2 regions of the Methylophaga sp. F7 genome follow, and region 2 is predicted to be linked to the other one. Evidence: predicted binding sites of a transcription regulator. Region 2 holds the regulator's gene; the other holds the start of a gene.

Region 1 (11,411 bases), 1.1 Mb from region 2:
GTACCAATTGCCACCGCCTCACCCGGTTCCAGATATACTTCGACTTGATGCCGTTGTTTAAAATCCTGAACCAGTTGAATTAAACCATCGATGTTATAGCCATCAGCCGTAATATGATGGCCACCACCAAAATTCACCCACTGCATCTGTGGCAGCAAATGGCCAAACTTCGCTTCCATAGCCGCCACAGTTCGCTGCAATGGTTCAAATCCTTGCTCACATAAAGTATGAAAATGCAGCCCAGAAATACCATCCAATGCAGTTTCATCCAGTTGCGATAACGGAATGCCTAAACGTGAACCGGGAGCACACGGGTCATAAATTGGCACTGCACCTTCAGAATGTTCTGGATTGATTCGTAAACCAAAATGCAAATCTGGACGCTGTTTTTGCATTGCCAGGCACTGATCACGAAACCGCAGCCATTGGCCACAAGAATTAAACACAATGTGGTGGGCAAAGGTCAGCAGTTCATCAATATCCTGTTGACTGAAGGCCGCAGCAAATACATGCACTTCCCCACCGTATTCTTCAAAACCAAGCCGAGCTTCATGCAAACCACTGGCGCAAGTGCCGCTCAGATATTTGGCGGTCAACGGTGCCAAAGACCACATTGAAAATGCTTTCAAAGCAGCCAGAACTTTTGCACCACTGGCCGTTTGCACATGATTCAGAATGCGTAAATTACGCTCAACAGCCACCTCGTCCACCACAAAACAAGGCGACGGCAATCGAGATAAATCCAGCTTGGTAAAATCAGTAAATTGCATTATTTTCAAATACCTGAAAATGATAGTTAATTTGTATTATTAACACTTATTAACCACAGAGACACGAAGATCACAGTGTTTTATCCGCAGATTACGCTGATTCTCGCAGATTATTTTTGCCGGGTTACGCTACGTTAACCCGACCTACATTCATATTAAAATTAAAAATCTGCGTCCATCTGCGTAATCTGCGGATGTATACTTTTCCTCCGTGCCCTCAGTATCTCTGTGGTTAATTTTTTATAGCTCCATAAGGTCAATTGTCGAGATTGAAATCATCCAGTTCAATCACTTCCCAAGGCAGTCCATATTTATTCATATCTTCCATAAATGGATCCGGATCAAACTGTTCAATGTTCCAGACGCCCGGTTTCTTCCACTTGCCTTCCAACATCATTTTGGCGCCAATCATGGCCGGTACACCAGTGGTATAAGAAATCGCCTGCGACTGAACTTCAGCGTAGCAATCCTGATGGTCTTTTATTTGATAGAGATACACAATTTTCTCTTTACCATCCTTAACACCCTTCACTACGCAACCAATGCAGGTTTTACCTTTGGTGCGAGGGCCAAGTGTTGAAGGATCTGGTAACAAAGCTTTGAGGAACTGAATCGGTACGATCTGCTGACCGTTAAAATCAATTGGGTCAATACCGGTCATACCGACATTACCCAGTACTTCCAGATGTTTAAGATAGCTATCACCAAAGCTCATCCAGAACTGGGCACGTTTCAAAGTCGGGAAATTCACTACCAGTGATTCCAGTTCTTCATGGTACATACGGTAAATATTGTAGTTACCAACCTCTTCTGGACAGGTAAAGCTGGCTTTTTTGACATGGCCGGTGTGGTAACAAATTCACCATTTTCCCAGTGACGACACTCTGCCGTGACTTCACGAATATTGATTTCCGGATTGAAGTTGGTGGCAAATGGATAACCATGATCGCCGCCATTGACGTCAATAATATCCAGCTCATGGATTTCATCGAAGTAATGTTTGGCAAGATAGGCAGTAAAAACGTTGGTGGCACCGGGATCAAAACCGCTGCCGAGTAATGCCATCAAACCGGCATTTTCAAATTTTTCACGATAGGCCCACTGCCAGCTGTATTCAAACTTGGCGGTATCCAAAGGTTCGTAGTTAGCTGTATCCAGATAGTCAACACCAGCCGCCAGACAGGCGTCCATGATATGCAAATCCTGATAAGGTAACGCTACGTTGATGACCAGATCTGGTTTTTCCTTTTCCAGTAAAGCAGTCAGTTCTGGCACGTTATCGGCATCGACCTGAGCAGTGCGGATTGGGCGATCCAGCTGCGCTGCTATGGCTTTACATTTGTCTTCATTACGGCTGGCCAGAATAATCTCCGAAAATACTTCCGGTAATTGGGCACATTTATGCGTAACGACGCCGCCAACACCACCGGCGCCAATAATGATCACTTTTGACATTGCTGAATCCTTATAAATCTGCAGTTATCTTTCAAAGAAGGTGTAGCCATTCATGCTGTCGCTGAAGGCACGTAACATTTGTTGACGCATTGGAACCGAAATCTTGCCATCTCGAACAGCTTGTTCAGCCAATTTCCGGAATTGTTCCTGCATTACTTTCGGATCGTATTCCACGTAGCTGAGTACATCGGCAATACTATCGCCATGAAACTCACGGACAAAATCAAAGCTGCCATCCTCGTTAATATGCACACTGACCACGTTGGTATCACCAAACAGGTTATGCAAATCACCAAGGGTTTCCTGATACGCTCCAACCAGAAATACGCTCAGATAATATTCCTCACCCTCTATAAGTGGGTGTAATGGCAACGTTTTACGAATACCCTCTTCATAGGAAAACGAATCAATTTTGCCATCACAATCACAGGTCATATCTGCGATGACCGCTGCGCGAGTGGGTTTTTCATTCAAGCGATGAATCGGCATGATGGGGAAGATCTGATCAATTGCCCAGATATCCGGCAACGATTGAAACAGACTGAAATTACCGTAATAAATATCGGACAGTAACTCTGGCAGACTTTCCAGTTCAGCAGAAACCCTGCGTGCCTGGGGCAACAATTCTGAGATTTTTTCCAAAATGGCCAATGAAACATTCTCGGCTAAAGCCCGTTCACGGAGGGTTGCCTGACCGTGATGGAATAACTCACGTAATTCATCACGATAATATATGGCATCGTTGTAACACTCCTGCAGGTTCTGCAGTTTTACATTATTCAGCACGGCATAGAGGTTCACCAGCATATCCGGACTATCATCCGGAACAATCTCCGGAATCGTGCCAGGTTTATGATCACGGACTTCCAATACGTTAAATAACAACATGGAAGAATAGGCAATCAATGCCCGACCAGATTCAGTAATGACGACTGGGTGTTCGATATCCAGCGGATCCAGACATTCCTGCAAGGTTTCGATAATGTTGTAGCAATATTCGTCCAGGCCGTAGTTCATACTGTGTGTGCTGTTAGAACGAGCACCTTCGTAGTCAACTGCCAAACCGCCACCCAGGTCCATATAGCCCATCGGTGCGCCTTCTTCGATTAAGCCAGTGTAAAAACGGCAGGCTTCCATTACGCCACTACGGATATTACGAATATTGGGAATTTGTGAGCCTAAGTGGCTATGCAGTAACTGCAGGCAATGCAACATATCGGCTTTTTTGAGCTGGTCGATAACTTCAAGCAGTGCATTGGTAGAAAGGCCAAAAATAGAACGGTCTCCACTGTCACCATTCCAATGACCTTCAACTGTCGAAGCCAGACGAATACGTAAACCTATCAGCGGATCAATCCCTAATGCTTTACTGCGTTCCAGAATCGTGGAAAGCTCCGTGGCGGTTTCCAATACAAAAAAGCATGGAATCCCCATTTGACGGGCATATAAACCCAGTTCAATAAATTCTTCGTCTTTATATCCATTACAGATAATCAAACTGTCATGGTCACGAAGCTGTGAAATAGCAATAATTAATTCGGCTTTACTGCCCGCTTCCAGACCATGATGGTAGCGACGACCATAATCAGCAATTTCCTCAATAACGTGGCATTGCTGATTCACCTTAATTGGGAATACACCGCGATAGTGATTTTTATAACCAGCTGTTTTAATCGCCCGGGCAAAAGCCTCGTTCAGTTGGGTAATTCGCAAATCCAGCAGGTTTTCAATGCGTAATACAGCGGGCATATCCAGGCCACGCTCTTTCATTCCATTAACAATATCGATCAATGGAACATGAATAGTCTTTTCACCAAACTGCAAACTGACGACCGCATTGCCATCGGCGGAAATATCAAAATAATCCGTCCCCCAATCACGCACACCATAAAGCTTACTGCTATGTTGCGCACTCCATTCTTCAGGGGCAACATCAGGTGAGTGTGTATCAAGATTGGCATGGGTTTGTGTCATCAGTATGACCCCCTTTGGCTTCAGTTAAATCGCGGGATTGTCACTATTTTACGGATAAATTGCAAAAATATTATGACAGCACTACTACGTAACGAGATGAATCGCAGGCCTAGATAATTGGTTGCTCTTCTGGAACGCTGGTATCTGTTGATGGATCCAGATTGGTATTGAACGCCTCCACACTGTCCGCAACTTCGTCAGGGCGATTAAAACGCGCAATATGGAACAGCGCCTCACCCTCATTGACCAGAGGAATATTGGTTCTGCCAATGATCACGCCACTACAGATTGCGACCACTTTGGTTTCCGATTTTTCATCACCATATGGGGCCGCGACCATTCCCAGAATATCGCCTTTGGTCACGTGGGCTCCCATAGGAACCAGCATTCTGAAAATTCCGCTTTGCGGTGCCCTCACCCAACTGCTTGAACGCGCGACAAATGGTTCTACCGGTTTTAAATGTTTCGTACGGGATTCAGTTAACATGCCCAGCTTACGCATTACCGCCAACACGCCTCTGACACCAGCACGAATCGCCAGTTCATTAAAACGTAATGCTTCACCGGCTTCATAGACTATAACCGGCACATTGGCCTGCTGACAGGCATAACGTAGAGATCCCTCAATCAAGCCTGAATTCAAAATAACCGGGGCATTAAATGCTCTCGCCATTTCTTCAACGGCAGGATTATCCAACGCTGCACGAATCTGTGGCAGGTTATCGCGGTGTATGGCTGCAGTATGCAAATCTACGCCATGGGTACACTTATTCACCACCTCGCTCATAAAAAGATTGGCGAGGCGCGCCGCCAGAGAACCCTCTTCAGAACCGGGAAAACAGCGGTTTAAATCCCGGCGGTCTGGCAGATAACGCGTTTGATTGATAAAACCATATACGTTAACCACCGGGATGGTTATCAACGTCCCCTTAAGGCTTTTAAGCCGTTTACTTCTAACCAGCCGACGAATTATTTCCACGCCGACAATTTCATCTCCATGTACCGCACCGGACACAAATAAAACAGGCCCGTCACGTCGTCCACGCATCACCTGAACAGGCATACTCAAAGAGGTATGCATATACAAATCCGGTAGGGCTACATCAACTACTTTATTTTGTCCGGGGCCGATTTTTTGCCCGGCAATAATCAACTCGTCAGGCATTAACCACGGCCTTTGGTTTTAGTGGTTCCTGAAACAGAGTTCTTTTCAATAAAATCAATAATCAAACTGGCAATATCCTTACCGGTTGCTGATTCGATACCTTCAAGCCCTGGCGAAGAATTAACCTCCATCACGACTGGTCCATGGTTCGAACGCAATAAATCCACACCGCACACATTCAGACCCATCGTTTTGGCTGCCCTGACAGCGGTAGCCCGCTCTGCCGGTGTAATGCGGATTAAATTGGCACTGCCCCCACGATGCAGATTGGATCGGAACTCGCCCTCTTTACCCTGGCGTTTCATTGCGGCAACCACTTTCTCACCCACTACAAAACAGCGAATATCCGCACCGCCGGCTTCTTTGATAAATTCTTGCACCAAGATATTGGCTTTCATGCCCATAAAGGCTTCGATAACACTCTCAGCTGCCCCAGCAGTCTCTGCCAATACCACACCGATGCCCTGGGTACCTTCCAATAATTTAATCACCAGCGGCGCACCACCGACCATCTTGATTAAATCGTCGACATCATCCGGACGATGTGCAAACCCCGTTACTGGCAGACCAATTCCGCGGCGTGACAGTAATTGCAGAGCGCGAAGTTTATCGCGTGAACGACTGATCGCCACTGACTCATTCAGTGGATATACATTCATCATTTCAAACTGGCGCAGTACAGCAGTTCCGTAAAAGGTCACCGAAGCCCCGATCCTAGGAATCACCGCATCATAACCGGTCAGATTCTCGCCCTTGTAATGCACCTCCGGTTTCATCGAGGTGATATTCATATAACAACGCAGCACATCCAGCACATCCACTTCGTGACCTCGTGCCTCCGCTGCCTCAACCAATCGGCGAGTGGAATACAGCTTCGAATTACGGGACAAAATGGCTATTTTCATGCAGATTCTCCATCAAGCGCTTCATCTCTAGGCGCTTGGGTAGTGTCGTGGAATGCGGGGCTTGCTTGATAGGACAATGCCGGATTAACCAATATATTACCAGTCGTCATGGCAGTACGTCCCAGTAACATTCGAAACAACATAGTATCGCGATTGGTCAGGGTAATTTCAATCGGCCAGCTATGCCCGCCAACGCTCAGTGGCGTTTCAATTACATAACGTTTTTCTGTGTGACCACCCGAGTCAGTAACGTTGCGCTCGTCCTTAACTCGCGCTTCGCACCAGATTTCCGTCTCGGTATCATGTTGATTGGGATGCACCCCAAATCTTACCCAAAGCTCACCGTTCTTATCAATCGGCTCAACCGAAAAGGCATGGATGGCGGAAGTTCGGGCTCCAGTATCCACCTTGGCTTTGATTTGTTGAATACCCAACTCAGGCAAGCTCAACCACTCTCGCCAGCCAACAGTGATTATTTTTGGATAATTTTCCACGGGATTCCCCAATTAAGAATTTATGGGGCAATTGAAAGCAATTTAGGGACAGCTGTCAAAAAGGATTTTAGATATTTCGGATTTTAGTGAAACTTATATCTGATTTATAGTTATATCAATTATATTTTAATGTTGAAAATTAACCCGCTCCTTACAAAAAAGCCCCGATGAATCGGGGCTTTTAACAAAATTCAACAATATTTATTAGCAAAGGCCGGCTGCTAAGCAAGAGCCACCAACTGTCCATTGGATAGGTGCGGTTATACCATCTGGAGTTAATGTATAATCATCATTAGCAGCATTAATATTTTGACTTGTAGCTGTAATAACACCATCAACCATTGTGACACTATTAACAAATCCAGATGCACCTACAGCACCAGGAATACCATTAGAACCAGCATCAGCATCAGCTAAAGCCGTTAGGCGACCAGATTGAGCTGCAACTTCAAAAGCAATTTTATGAGGAGAAGTTGCTAATACCACCTCAGAAAAACGGGCACGTTCAGTATATTGTTGGTACGCAGGCAAAGCGATTGCCGCCAAAATACCAATGATCGCGATAACAATCATTAATTCAATTAATGTAAAACCTTGTTGTGTTTTTTTCATATTTCAATCTCCGTAAATAGACGACAAGCTTTGTGCTCCAAATTAATAGAGCACTCTCCATGCCAATGTTTTTTTATTTTTAAAAACAGTTAGTTAAGATTTAAATATTTATTTTCAATATTCGCAAATTACTCAGGCACGTCAGTTTATGACGTTTTTTGTCAGTTTCTTGCTAAACAATCTTTTTGTAGTTTAATTAAAACTTTATTTGCCGGGTAATACTCCAAACTTTTACGAATGGTTTCACAACGCTTTTCAGGCTTTTCCATAGCAAAATAACCATTAATTACGTCTTCAAATAGTTTTAACTCTGGTTTTTTATTCAGTTCGTATTCAAACCAACTCACAACCTGAATAAGTTTTTCTGCATCCTTTCTTACAATTGCATCATGCAGATGTGTTCGCATGACAATCTTCTCAGCATAGTTTTTGTAATACATATTACTTAACACATGATTAAGTTGGGGAGATTGCTGGGATTGAGTCAAATAGGTATATAGCTGCTGTTGCGCCAGTGCGGTTTGCCATAAAAAGACTAATGAAATGCTTAGCAAAAGCAGGATTAAAACCCGAAGTGATTTATTCGCTGCTTCACTAAGCAGATTCTGCTTGAATTTTAAATGATGGTTAAGTAATCCAAATAATAATGTTAACCAAATAAACCAGTGAAATGAGGATAGGTAAAAGGGATGCTCAACTTGTGTATGAAAAGTTATCGGTAGTAATAATGCAAGATAGGCAAGTATTCTTTGATGTTTATGTTTGAATACGAACCACAACACACTGAACATCGCTATAAGAATGCCCAGTAAAGCCAATAATCCTCCTTCAATGGCCCATTGCAAAAGTTCATTATGTGGATGGGCTATATAACCTGGCATATTTGCAGTAGGATGTTGTTGATAAAACGCAGAAGAAGCCAAGCCAAATTTTTCCAGGAAACTGCCAATACCATGTCCTCTTATTGGGGCTTCAGAAAAAGCATCAAGAGAAATTCGGTAAATACTCAGACGTTGATCTGAATATTGCGCTGCTACCATTTGGTAAGATTTATCAAATGTTCTGTGTAACCCTTCTTTTGCTAACCAGCTGGCCACCACAATTAGCAATAAAGCAGAAACCATCGTTTTCCAGTTTTTACTGACTTGACTTCGATAGGCTATGAGCAACATTAGTAATCCTAATACGCCTGATAACAGTCCTATTCTTGAACCTGTTGCAACCATCACATAAGCCGCAATACCTATGGTTAGTAGTAAAAAGACTTTTAGATAAAAACGCTTATAAGCAATCGGTCTTAAACAAAGATAAACTGAAACCAATATGCCGGTAGTCAGGAAACTGGCCATCACATTGACCTGTTGAAAAACACCGGTAGCAGTCACTATCGAGGTACGTGGGATCCAATTCTGCAAAATTGGTAACTCAAACAATTGAATAACACCAACGAGACTATGGATAAGGGTTGCAATAGCAATCAGCAACAAAATCCTATCGGTGTTTTTCAGCCGAAACTGAAATAGACCAAACAGAAAAATAACCCCTGCCATCACATACACAATTCGAAACAGCCAGGTAATTGGATCCTGAACGCCAGCAAGTGCTGCAGCCAGCAGAATTCCAATAGGTAACGCCAAAAGACCTTTGTAATTTGCTGGAAGAAGCAGCTTTTCCTGCCCACAGAAATACCAGACTGAATAAGCAATAACTAATGTCGCCGCCGCCCAGACGGTGATATTAAATGGTAGATCAAATCCAGTGCCACCGAGACTGGAGGCCAGATAAAAGGGAGATACCAGGAAGAGTAATGCCAGTAACCATTCAATTGGCTGCTGCGGCAATAGTGGGTATTTTGAGAGATAACGCGACATAAGCTTCCCTGTTCTGGCGAATAAACAAAAAAGGATTATGTCGGCTGATTGATCGAGTGGCAAGGAGCGTTGGATAGAAACAACGACTATTTCATATCAGCTGTATTTTTATCCGCAGATTACGCAGATGGGCGCAGATTAAAAGAATACAAACCACAGAAACACAGTTTAAAAATAATGTAGGTCGGGTTAGCGCAGCGTAACCCGACATAAACAAGATGTTGGGCTTCGCAGGCTCAACGCCAACCTACTGAGTTTTTTAAATTCATCAATCTTAAGATTAATGAAACAAGGTCCGTTCGATATTATGACGTGAATAATCTGCGTAATCTGCGGATAAATCTTTTAAAACCTCTGTGCCCTCTGTGTCTCTGTGCTTATATCAACTACAAAGGCACACCAATTCGCTGAGCAACTTCTTCGTAGGCCTCGATAACACCACCCAATCCCTGACGGAAGCGGTCTTTATCGAGTTTTTTACGGGTTTCAGCATCCCATAAACGGCATCCATCCGGGCTGAACTCATCACCGAGATAGACTTCGTCTTTGAACACACCAAATTCCAGTTTGTAATCCACCAGAATCATCCCGGCATCGGCAAACAGTTTTTTCAACACCTGATTGACTTCAAAGGTCAACGCTTTCATGCGTTGGACCTGTTCATCGGTAGCCCAGCCAAAAGTGGCGATATGGTATTCATTAACCATTGGGTCATGTAAAGCATCATTTTTCAGGAAAAACTCAAATACCGGCGGGTTAAGCTCCATTCCATCTTCCACGCCAAGCCGGCGGACCAGACTGCCTGAAGCCACATTACGCACCACACATTCCACCGGGATCATTTTCATGTTTTTGACCAGCGCTTCATTGGCACTAAGCAGTTTTTCAAAATGCGTCGGAATACCCGCGTTGGCCAATTGCTCCATGATAAATGCATTAAACTTGTTATTAATCTCACCTTTACGGCTTAATTGTTCGATACGTTCACCATCAAATGCCGATGTATCGTCCCGAAAACTGAGCACAACATAATCCTGGTCTTCTGTAGCAAAGACGCTTTTGGCTTTACCGGCATAAAGTTGCTGTAATTTTTGCATGGTGTTTTCTCTTAGGCTTTTTTAAGTTCGCGCCAGTCAAATCCGGCATCTTGTTCAGCGATGCCAATCCAGTCTGGTGTGCAGTTCAGTGCATCAGCAAATAAAGGACTCACCAAGGTCGGAGAATTATTTTTTTCGCTGATATGCATTGCAACAATGTGTTGCAAGCGTGAGGTGTCAATTTTCGCAAGTAATTCGGCAGATTGCACGTTATTTAAATGACCAAAACGTCCACCGACCCGCTGTTTTAAATATTCCGGGTATTCCCCCTGATCCAGCATTGCCATATCATGATTCGCTTCCAGCATCAGCCCATCACACAACGTCAAAGCTGACTCGATCACCGGTGTGATAAAACCAACATCGGTTAACAGGCCTAAGCGGAAATCACCGTTGTGGAACACAAACTGACTGGGTTCACGCGCATCGTGTGGCACCGGAAACGGTGAGACTTCAATATCATTAACATTGAAACGCTCATGACAGCTAAACTCGTGAATATGCGGCATCACATCAACAGGTAAACCTGCTGCCGTGCCGGGTGTGGCATAAACCGGAATATTGAATTTCTGTGATAAAACTCGAACGCCACCGATATGATCGGCATGCTCGTGTGTCACCAGAATAGCGGTGAGGTCCGAAGACGTCAGACCAACACGCCGCAGACGTTTTTCAGTTTCACGAGCAGAAAAACCACAATCCACCAGAATTGTGGTTTTTCCCTGTGAAATCAGTGTTGCATTGCCCCGGCTACCGCTGCCAAGTGATGCAAAGCGCATTATTGAGTCAATTGTTCCTGAATCAGACCCAGTAAACGTTTCGCTGTTTCTGAAGAAGTACGAACCTGTTCAGAATCCAGTACGGTTATACGGGTATCTGACGCATCTGAAATAAGTTTGATGTAGTAGTACTCTTCAGGCGCCACCTCATCGTCATCTTTCCAGAAAGCCATACGACCAAAGAAGCCAGGTTCTTCTCTCTCAGCTTCGTTAAATGGATCCAGGTAGCGCACGTAATATGTACCACGTGAACGGTCACGATCTTCAACAGCAAAACCACGGCTATCCA
Region 2 (11,411 bases):
GACTGAAACTGACACAGCCCATTTCCAGACTTTCGCGACGTAGCCCTTCCAGGCCCTCGCCAATGATAAATTCGGTACTGCCCCCACCAATATCCATGACCAGGCGACGGGTGTTATCAAATGCCAGTGAGCGGGAAACGCCCATGTAAATCAGTCGGGCTTCTTCTTCACCAGTGACGATCTCAATAGGATGTCCCAAGGCCTGACGGGCTTTGCGGAGAAATTCACGACTGTTTTCAGCGATGCGTAAAGTATTGGTGCCAACGACCCTCACCTTGCCTGCCGGTAAATGGCGAATACGCTCACCAAATCGCTCCAAACAGGCAATGGCACGTGTCTGGGCCTCATCAGAGAGGACATTCTGCTTATTTAACCCGGCACGCAACTGCACCATTTCACGCAGTCGATCCATGATCTGGAAATGTCCATCCCTCAGGCGGGCAATAATCATATGAAAGCTGTTAGAACCAAGATCTACAGCGGCAAGTACATCATAATCTTCGGGTGTTTCCATAAACTCAGCTTGCTTATACGAAGGTGATGGCATTTTGCCTGACTAAGGCCATCGATGCTATGAACTTTGCGTTTTATACTCAAAAAAAGCCCGCTTCCATAATGGAAACGGGCCTAAATCGCACCGAGAGAAATTATTCGCCGCCTTTAATTACTTTTTCCATTTTTTCGACGGATAAATGTCTGACATCCTTGCCTTCGACCAGATAGATAATGTGTTCAGAAACATTACGTGAATGATCCCCAATCCGTTCCAGCGAACGCGCTGACCACATCATGTCGATCACTCTGCTGATAGTACGGGGATCTTCCATCATATATGTCATCAACTGACGCATAATGCTTTCGTATTCAGCATCAACCTGACGATCTTCATGTGCTACCTGCAAGGCAGCATCCACATCAAATCGAGCGAAGGCATCCAGAGTGTTATGTAGCATTCCCGACACATGCTGGCCCAAGGCGTGCAGTTCACGATAATTCTTTTTCGGCCGATCTTTTTCAGCAAGATTTAGTGCCATTCTGGCAATGCGTGCTGCTTCGTCGCCAATGCGTTCCAGATCGGTAATGGTTTTCAGAATACCGGTCACCAGACGCAAGTCACTGGCAGTGGGCTGGCGCAGTGCAATGATCTGAATACATTCTTCATCAATGCTGACATCCAGTTTATTAACGTCTTCATCGCCACTGATTACCTGACGAGCCAGATCGGCATCCCCCGTAATCAAAGCTTCCATTGCCTCCGAAACCTGTTTTTCGACCATACCACCCATGGCTAAAACGCGGCTGCGGATATCTTGAAGCTCTTTTTCGAACTGTTGCGAAATATGTTGTGATTGATTTGTAGCCATAAAGGATCTCCTGAACCTGCAGCCTAGCCGTAACGGCCGGTAATATAGTCTTCCGTTTGTTTTTTGCCTGGATTGGTAAATAACTCATCCGTGGCACCAAATTCGATTAATTCACCCATATACATAAACGCGGTGTAATCTGAGACCCTCGCCGCCTGTTGCATGTTATGTGTGACGATGACGATGGTGTATTTTTCTTTCAGCTCGTAAATTAGTTCTTCGATTTTAAGCGTAGATAAAGGATCCAGAGCTGAGGCCGGTTCATCAAGCAATAATACTTCCGGTTCAATAGCAATGGCACGGGCAATCACCAGTCTTTGCTGTTGACCGCCGGACAGCCCCATTGCTGAGGATTGCAATCGATCCTTTACTTCATCCCACAATGCAGCGCCTTTCAGCGATTTTTCCACGACCTTATCCAGCGTCTGGCGATCGTTCACACCTTGCAAACGCAGGCCATAGGCAACATTTTCATAAATTGTTTTTGGAAATGGATTCGGCTTCTGGAATACCATGCCAACTTTACGACGCAAATCAGATACGTTGACTGCCGGCGAGTTCAGTTCTTCGCCATCCAGCAGTAATTGTCCCTGAATATTGACGTTATCAATCAAATCATTCATTCGATTGAAACATCTAAGGAAAGTTGATTTACCGCAACCACTTGGACCAATAAAAGCCGTTACTCTATGACGCGGAATGGTCAGGTTGATATCTTTTAATGCCTGAGCGTCGCCATAAAACAGATTGAAATTTTTAATTTCAATACAGGCAGTTTCATCAGCCATATTCAGTTTCGGGCCACGATTCATTGATTCGATATCAATGCCACGCGCCGCGTTTTTTTGTTGATTGACTGCTTCCATTAGTTATCACTCGCTTTAAAGTTTTCACGCAGACGATTACGGATACTAATCGCCGTTAAATTCAACACTACAATTATCAGCAACAACAGAAATGCTGTGGCATATACCAGTGGACGTGCTGCTTCAACGTTCGGGCTCTGAAAACCCACGTCATAAATATGGAAGCCCAGATGCATAAACTGACGATCCAGATGCAGATAAGGCGCAACAGAATCTACCGCCAACGCTGGTGCCAGTTTCACCACACCCACCATCATCAGCGGAGCAACCTCACCCGCAGCTCGGGCGACCGCCAGGATTAACCCCGTCATCATAGCCGGAGCCGCCATTGGAATAACTGTACGCCATAAGGTTTCTGCTTTAGTGGCACCCAAAGCAAGACTGCCTTCACGCATCGCTCGTGGAATACGTGACAGACCTTCTTCGGTTGCCACGATAACCACCGGCACGGTGAGAATAGCCAGGGTTAGCGACGCCCACATCAAACCGGGTTGACCAAAGGTTGGGGAAGGTAATTTAGCCTGGAAGAATATTTCATCAATATTGCCACCAAGGAAATAGACAAAGAATCCCAGACCAAATACACCGTATACGATTGATGGAACACCGGCCAGGTTATTGACCGCGATACGAATCGTTCGGGTTATAAAACCCTGTTTTGCATACTCTTTCAAGTAAATTGCGGCAATGACACCAAAAGGCGTGACGATTACAGACATAATCAATACCATCATCACGGTGCCGAAAATCGCCGGGAAAATCCCGCCTTCAGTATTGGCTTCGCGTGGCTCGCCGGAAATAAACTTCCATACTTCATGAAAATAGTGCTGCAGTTTTTCGAAACGATTCATGTCGTTCGGCTTCACAACATCGACGATTTTCGCCATTGGAATGACCACTTCATCGCCATTGGACATTTGCATGACCACCTGATCACGTATCAAAGCCTGGCTTAACTCGCTGAGACGGGTTTGTAATGTTGCGTATTTTTCATTTTGTACCGCTCTTGCAGCTTCAATCTCGGCATAGGCAGCATTATCTTCAGGTACGTTATCCAGCTCCAGACGCCGCTCATCCAGACGCAAAGATTCAAGTGCCTGATTTATTTTGCCGATTTCGATCTTTTCAATATATTTGATTTCAGCAACCAGGTTATTGCTACGGTCCAGCCGTTGCTGAAACTCTGGCCAGGCCTGTTCACCATCGGCTACCGTTTCGCCCTGTTGCTGCACGGACAGCAGATAACCATAGAAATGCCCCCATTCACGACGTTCAATAGACAGGATATCTTGCGGGTAGCTGACCTCCCCCATCCAGTCTTTGTTGATCCAGCGGAAATCCAGGCCGAACTGGTCGCGATTACCGATTTTCAGCAGGTAACGCTCAACACTAATCTGACCTTCTTTTAGCTGGTAATCAGAAGGTACTCTTTCGGCAGGAACCACTTCATGATCTACTCTTTCACCGATTAAAACCGTCGGCTCCAAACCAGGCTCGTTATATTCCACCGACATAATATCTGCTGGCCAGAAATGACTCAGGCCACGAACCGCTATCAATAAGACCAGACCAATAACCGCGATCAGACTGATGGAAACCGCACCGGCATTCAGCCAGACCCACGGACTACCACTTTGATACCAGGATTTAAATGTTGAATTAGACATGCTGATCTCTGTTTAAAGGCTGCTATATTTCTTACGCAGACGCTGGCGAACCAACTCTGCAAGGGTATTAAACACAAAGGTCGCTGAGAACAGCACCAGCGCTGCAAGGAACAGCACACGATAATGGGTACTGTTGACTGCTGCTTCAGGCATTTCTACCGCGATATTGGCTGATAAGGCTCTGAATCCCTCAAAAATATTGAAGTCCATAATTGGCGTATTACCAGTCGCCATCAATACAATCATCGTTTCACCTACCGCACGCCCCAGACCGATCATAACGGCCGAAAAAATCGCCGGACTGGCGGTGAGTAACACCACTTTTGTTAAGGTTTGCCAAGGTGTTGCACCCAAAGCTAGTGAGCCGATGGTCAATTGTTTGGGCACACTGAAAATGGCATCTTCGGTGATCGAGAAAATGGTTGGGATAACAGCAAAGCCCATTACCATACCGACGACTAACGAGTTACGCTGGTCATACCCGATACCGGTTGATTCCAGCCAACCTGGCATATCACCATCAAATAACAGGTTTTCCAATGGCAGACTTAATTTCATCGAAACAATACCGACCAAAATAACGACTGGAATTAAAATCGCCGCCTCCCAACCATCTGGAATTCGCTGGCGCAATGATTTAGGTAATTTGGTCCATAGCCAGGCTGTGAGCAACACCATAATGGGAGTGAGGATCAGAATACTGAAAACACCAGGCAGGTTGTTTTCCACCAGCGGGGCCAACCATAAACCGGCCAGAAACCCTAGAATAACGGTTGGTAAAGCTTCCATGATTTCAATGGTCGGCTTGACCAGATTACGCATCCGTGGCGACATAAAATAGGCCGTAAAAATCGCTCCCATAATGGCCAGCGGTACTGCGACCATCATGGCGTAAAATGCCGCTTTAATGGTGCCAAACGTTAATGGGGTAAGACTGAGTTTCGGTTCAAAGTCATTGCTGGAAGACGAAGACTGCCAAAGATACTCAGGTTCGCTACGACTTTCATACCAGACTTTTTCCCATAAAGAATGCCAGGAAACTTCAGGGTGTTCATTTTCAATTTCATGAAACTGCGTTTCACCATTCATTGCAACCGTTATCAGGCCATTTGCCCGGGGTGACAGGGCCATTTTGGCATTGGCGTCGTCCAGAATGTTCTCAACTAACAGATTTCTCTCTGCTGTAGTGTGATAAATACCGATATCACCGGTATCATCCAACGCAACAAAGCCTTTACGAGCTTGTTCAGCCAGGATGCTGCGGATAGGTGCTGTTTGTTCAGAGAAGCTTCTGACCCGCTCAATGGAGTAATTATTGTCAGCATCACGCACAGGAAACCACTGGTCAATCTGTCCGTCACTGCGTCCTATTAATATTGAAATACCGCCAGTCAGGAATTCTGCTGCTGTAATTTCAACATCCTCAGGTACTGCGCTGACCCGCTGCAGCATTCTGACATCGTCTATGTTCTGTACGTCGTAATAGGCAATATCACCATTATTGTGAATGACATATAACTCACGCTGATCGATATCTAGCCGAATCTTCGACACCGGAGCATTACTATCCAATAGGATTTCGCGGTTTTCGCTGTCCAATGTAAAGTCGGTTTCATCAAGAAAGTTCACATCCTTGGTAATCCGCGACATAACCAGTCGATTATCAGCAGTGAGTGCCACCAAGGTGGTGAGATCATCATAGCTTTGAACCGTCAGCATCTGCAGCGGCTGTCCTTGTGGGTCCACTTCAACCAGGTTTTCACCAATGGGATACTGGATCTCTGGTGTAATCAGTCGCTGTGTTCCCTGCGGATAACTGATTTTGTAGGCTTCCTGAAAGACTATCGCCTGACCATTGTCCAGTCCATAAGCAAACACTCCGGTAGAGGCCGTGCCTGCAGAGAAACTGCTGATGGTATTTGCTGGCGGAATGGGTAAGTCGTAAGTGGCTATTTCATTGCCATTATGCGCATTAAAAAAGCGTAAATTTGCCTTATCGTCCAGCGACAAAACCACTTCATTATATTCATCCAGGGTCAGATGAACATTATTGATTGGCTCTTGTTTAAATTGTTGTTCGGTTCGCAGATCGGCGCTATTGAATAGTGGAATGACCACATATAACAGATAAAAGAAGATCAGCACGATGGCGACAATCACCATGATGCCACCACCTGTTACAACGACCCGCGCTAATTTATCTTTAAACTCGCGCCAATTTCGCCGACGGCGGGCCGTTTTTGAATTAGCAGCAGCTATAACGCTGTTTTCAATAGTTTGCTCAGCCATAATCTGATTTGCTTTCCACTTAAGAAATACGCACGCAACATGATGATTGCTTAATTTTAATACTGCTAATCAATCTGCAGACAAATTGATTAACGCTATTAGATAAAAAAACCCCGCACATCCTGCAATGTGCGGGGTGATTTTAATTCGCAATATTACTTCAGCATTTCCATATATTTTGCAACTGTTTTAGCTGGCAGTGGTACATAGCCATCTTTAACAACCACTTCTTGACCCACTTTAGACAGAATCATTTTCATGAATTCACGATCAATTGGTGACATAGGTTTGTTTGGTGCTTTGTTCACATAAACCCACAGGAAACGTGACATTGGATAAGAACCATCAGCAGCATTTTCACCACTTGCTTCAATGAAAGGTTGGCCAGCTTCTTTTGCTAACGGAACCAGTTTTACGCCTGATGTTTTGTAACCGATACCGGAATAGCCCAGACCATTGGTTGATTTAGTCACACCTTGAACAACTGAAGCTGAACCTGGTTGCTCATTTACAGTGTTTTTGTAGTCACCTTTGCACAAAGCGTTATCTTTAAAGTAACCGTAAGTACCTGATACTGAGTTACGACCGTATAACTGGATTGAACCCAGACCTTCAACACCTAATTGTGACCAGTCAGTGATGTCTTCTGAATAACCACACTTACGTGTTGCTGAGAAAGCCGCATCAACTTGAGGGATAGTCATGCCTTCAATTGGGTTGTCTTTGTGCACATAAACAGCCAGGGCATCGATAGCAACAGGGATAGCTGTTGGTTTGTAACCGTATTTGTTTTCAAATTCTTTGATTTCGCTGTCTTTCATCTCACGGCTCATCGGCCCAACGTTTGATGTACCTTCAGTTAACGCAGGAGGCGCAGTTGAAGAACCAGCCGCTTGAATCTGGATGCTGACATTAGGATATTCACGTTTGAACTCTTCTGCCCACAAGGTCATCAAGTTAGCTAATGTGTCAGAACCGACGCTTGATAAGCTACCTGAAACACCGCTTGTTTTTTCATACTCTGGCAGGTTTGGATCGACGTCTGCAAAGCTGGCAGCGGAAAACGTCATTGCCAAAGCGGCGCCGTATAAAGCAAATTTTTTCTTGAACATGAGTCATTAACTCCTTGGGTTAAAAATAAGTTCCAACGCTTACCGCGTTGAGCACCCGAGCAGTATCGCGATTAACTGTGACAAGGATATGAAAGAAATATGACAATACTGTGACATGACCGAAAACAGTAGTCAGTAAGGCTAAATGTCTATTTTATCCATCACACTTTTGGCGGGAAAACAGCACTTAAAATTTGATCCTTCACCAATAACGCTCTGAATCATCAGCTCAGCTTTGTGTCGTTGCAACACATGCTTGACGATAGCCAGCCCCAGTCCTGTACCACCGGTTTCCCTGGCACGACCACTATCAACACGATAAAAGCGTTCTGTTAAGCGGTCGAGATGATGTTGGGCGATACCTTCACCGGTATCTTTTACCTCAATAACAGCAAACTCACCTTCGATATCCCATCTGACATCGATCTGGGTTTCTGCTGGGGTATATTTGACCGCGTTAAACACCAGATTGGAGATTGCACTGCGAAGTTCATCAGCATCTGCCTTCAACCATTTTTCGCTCAGGCAGTGCAGGTTGATCTGATGCTGATGAAAATGTTCCAATCGCTTGGCATCCTCAACAACGCTATGCAGCAACTTGCAGATATCTGTAGGTCGGTGTTGCAGCGGCTTTTCACCGGTTTCCAATTGGGATAACGCCAGCAGATCCTTGATCATCAGATGCATTCGCTGGCTTTGTTGCTGCATTACCGGTAATGCCTGTTGCCAGAGCTCTTGATCACTTTCCGTGGTCAAGGTTTCCAGATACCCCCGTAAAACCGTCAATGGTGTACGCAATTCATGCGATACATTGGCCACAAAATCACGCCGCATACGCTGCAGTTTCTGTGTCTGGGTGATATCTCTGGCGATCAGCAACCTGTCCTTGCTGGCATACCGAACGACTTTGAATTCAAGCTGAATGCGATCATTCATCGGTGAAACGGCTATAACCGATTCCTCGGCATCACCATCAAGTTCCAGTAATTTTTGGAATGCCGGGTCGCGAACCAGATTATTGACTCTGACGCCATTGTCATGCGGCCAGTTGATTCCCAATAACGTCATGGCTGAGGTATTGGCCCAACTGACCTGGCCAAACTCGCCCATTACCACCACCGCATCAGGTAAAGCCGCAGTGGCCGATTGGAAACGTTTTAAATAACCGGTGAGCTTTTTTTACGGTTGCTGTTTTGTGCGCGCATCTGTTCTATCTGCCGACACACGTCATCAATAACCCCTTCGGCTTGCGGAGAACTGTTTTTCTTAGGTTTATCCAGCCATGCCTGCAACTGGTTCCATTTACTCTGCATCCAGAAGATGTATATAAGCGCGGCAACAAACATGAAGGCCAACATATGACCTAAGACCAATCCAATAAAACCGGCCAGGCTGAGCACCGTCAGTAAACGCCAATAATCCCATTGCATCAGACGATCCTGCTATTCAGCAGAAAAACGGTAACCGACACCGCGAACGGTTTGTACCAGGTTGTCATGGCCGCTGGGTTCCAGCGCCTTACGCAGACGACGAATATGCACATCCACTGTGCGCTCCTCTATATATACGGTATCGCCCCAGACAAAATCCAGCAGCTGGGAACGGTTATAAGCGCGTTCTGGGTTTTTCATAAAAAAGTGTAGTAAACGGAATTCGGTCGGTCCCAATTCAATGCGTTCACCATTCACCGATACCCGGTGACTTTTGGTATCCATGACCAGTTCACCCATCTGCAGTTTCTGTGCTTCGTCATCTTCCATCGGACGACAACGACGTAAAACCGCTTTAATTCGTGCAATTAATTCAGGTGGGGAAAACGGTTTATTTATATAGTCATCAGCACCGACGCTCAGACCTTTCACCATATCTTCACTTTCACCCTTAGCGGTAAGCATGATCACGGGAATGGATGCTAAAAACTCATTGGCACGCAGACGGCGGATAAACTCGATGCCATCAATTCCAGGTAACATCCAATCCAGCAAAATCATGTCTGGCTGTTGATTTTTTAACCAATCCAGACCCGTTTCGCCATCCTTGACTGCTTCGCAGGTAAATCCCGCCTGACGCAGACTGAAATTAATCATGTCACGAATGGCGGCGTCATCTTCAACCAGTAATACTGATATGCTCATATCCGATTTTTTCCTGAACTATTTTTCTAAGAGTAAAGCTTAACGGCTAAATATGACAATTTGATAACAACGCTGAAAGCTTTATACAGTCTGGTCTTTGCGCGGTAACATTTTTGAAATAAAACTGGCGGACAGAATCATTAAGGCAGAAATGACCAGACATGCTGCTAACCCGGAAACCTGATAGACCCAGCCAGATAATAATGTACCAAACAATCTTCCAGCCGCATTAGCCATGTAATAAAAACCGACATCCAGCGACACCCCAGCCGCATCAGCATATGACACGATAAGATAGGAATGGATTGCAGAATTGATCGCAAAGATAGCGCCATAAATTAACAAGCCGACAGTTAAAGCCGGTATGACAGCCCATTCAAAATATACCGAGGCGGCAATCAATAACGGCAACACAAAGAGGGGTAAGGACCATAGCCAGACATGATAGCCATCAGGAGCGTTTTGCCTGGAAAAGCCAGTCAGTTTAGGCGCAAGCGCTTGCACAATACCGTAAGCAATTACCCAAGCCGCCAGCAAGCCACCGACATAAATAGGTGACCACTGTAATTGGGCATGCAAAAACACCGGCAAGGCCACCACAAACCAGATATCTCGAGAACCAAACAAAAAGAACCGTGCCAACGATAAATGATTAACCGGCGGACTTTTTGACCAGATATCACTGAATTTTGGTTTGTTTTTGGCTTTACCCAAGTCGCGTTGCAACATGACGATGCTGAAAATCAACACTACCAGAAGCACAACCGCCATAGCCAGTATGGCGCCACGAAAACCGATCCAGGAAAGCAGGGCCGCACCGACAAAGAAGCCAACCCCTTTCAGGGCATTTTTGGAGCCGGTAAGGATGGATATCCATTTAAATAAGGTTGATTGCGCATTATCAGCCACCAGCATTTTGATACTGGATTTGGCGCTCATTTTATTCAAATCTTTGGCAATACCGGAGAGCGCCTGCGCGACCATGACATAAGCCACGGTGAGCCACTGCGGATCCACCAGCAGCATTGCCAATGCAATGACCTGTAATAACAAGCCCAGATGCATAGTGACGTTTAACCCTAATCTGGCGGCCAGCCAGCCACCGACCAGGTTTGTCACTATGCCGAAGAACTCATACAGAACAAACAGCATTGCCACTTCAAGCGGGCTGTAACCCAGTTGATGGAAAAACAATACAACCAACATGCGTAATGCACCGTCGGACACGGTAAACGCCCAGTAGCTGAAAGTCACTACCAGATATTGCTGAATCGCAATGGGCAATGCTTTAAGTTTATTCAGCATGTTCAAATCATCCTGACAAATAAGCTGAAAATAATATGTCAGTTTAATGAAGATTTGATTACAGCATGATGCCTTTTATCATAAAGAAGATGCAGGCTGACAAGGTTGCCGCTGCTGGAACGGTTACCACCCAAGCTGTGACAATCTTTTTCACCATATCGCGTTTAACGAACAGGTTTTTCTTTTCTTTTTTGAGGACTTTTTTGGCTTTTTTCAGCGCGGACTCTTCCTCTTCAATCAGCCGATAAAGCTCGGTAATACGTTGATATTCATCCACGGTTTTGGAGGGTTTTTTCTCCAGCTTTTTCAATTCCCCGCGTAGTGCATTGAGCATCTTTTTATCATCTTTGATTTCGGCTTTTTCGCGATCAATCTGGCGTTCGATTTTATTTGATTCATCCAGCCATTCACGCAGGAATCCAACCCCGAATACCCCACCAATCGCAATATGCGTTGTACTGACCGGCAAACCGAGCTGACTGGCAATGATGACGGTCAAAGCAGCAGCCATAGCGATTGAATAGGCTCGCATCTGATCCAGCTCGGTAATTTCACCGCCTACGGTACGAATCAGTCTTGGACCATACAGGCCCAAACCAATAGCAATACCTAGCGCCCCCACAGCCATGACCCAAAGCGGAATACCAGCTTTATCGGTGATACCACCTGACAT

What was found. Region 2 encodes PhoB, which activates phosphate uptake and scavenging genes when phosphate is short. Its sites were predicted from a motif close to GNNTGTCATAAAACTGTCANAT; they were not measured.
Region 1: the regulator PhoB is predicted to act here: its motif matches at 4,259-4,280, upstream of speA (biosynthetic arginine decarboxylase).

Annotation. Positions count from the first base shown of each region.
Region 1 covers NZ_CM166511.1:1,851,312-1,862,722, forward strand. The annotation lists gene nspC (carboxynorspermidine decarboxylase) at 1-770, opposite strand, end outside; gene AC08OG_RS09375 (saccharopine dehydrogenase family protein) at 1,027-1,551, opposite strand; gene AC08OG_RS09380 (saccharopine dehydrogenase family protein) at 1,521-2,225, opposite strand; gene speA (biosynthetic arginine decarboxylase) at 2,250-4,199, opposite strand; gene AC08OG_RS09390 (succinylglutamate desuccinylase/aspartoacylase family protein) at 4,309-5,364, opposite strand; gene rimK (30S ribosomal protein S6--L-glutamate ligase) at 5,364-6,269, opposite strand; gene AC08OG_RS09400 (ATP-dependent zinc protease family protein) at 6,266-6,763, opposite strand; gene AC08OG_RS09405 (pilin) at 6,968-7,375, opposite strand; gene AC08OG_RS09410 (O-antigen ligase family protein) at 7,537-9,246, opposite strand; gene purC (phosphoribosylaminoimidazolesuccinocarboxamide synthase) at 9,633-10,343, opposite strand; gene AC08OG_RS09420 (MBL fold metallo-hydrolase) at 10,355-11,122, opposite strand; gene bamC (outer membrane protein assembly factor BamC) at 11,122-11,411, opposite strand, start outside.
Region 2 covers NZ_CM166511.1:2,995,222-3,006,632, forward strand. The annotation lists gene ppx (exopolyphosphatase) at 1-514, opposite strand, end outside; gene phoU (phosphate signaling complex protein PhoU) at 648-1,364, opposite strand; gene pstB (phosphate ABC transporter ATP-binding protein PstB) at 1,388-2,230, opposite strand; gene pstA (phosphate ABC transporter permease PstA) at 2,230-3,897, opposite strand; gene AC08OG_RS15055 (ABC transporter permease subunit) at 3,910-6,186, opposite strand; gene AC08OG_RS15060 (PstS family phosphate ABC transporter substrate-binding protein) at 6,342-7,298, opposite strand; gene phoR (phosphate regulon sensor histidine kinase PhoR) at 7,440-8,408, opposite strand; gene AC08OG_RS15070 (DUF3329 domain-containing protein) at 8,456-8,728, opposite strand; gene phoB (phosphate regulon transcriptional regulator PhoB) at 8,741-9,433, opposite strand; gene arsJ (organoarsenical effux MFS transporter ArsJ) at 9,515-10,738, opposite strand; partial or broken gene AC08OG_RS15085 (inorganic phosphate transporter) at 10,797-11,411, opposite strand, start outside.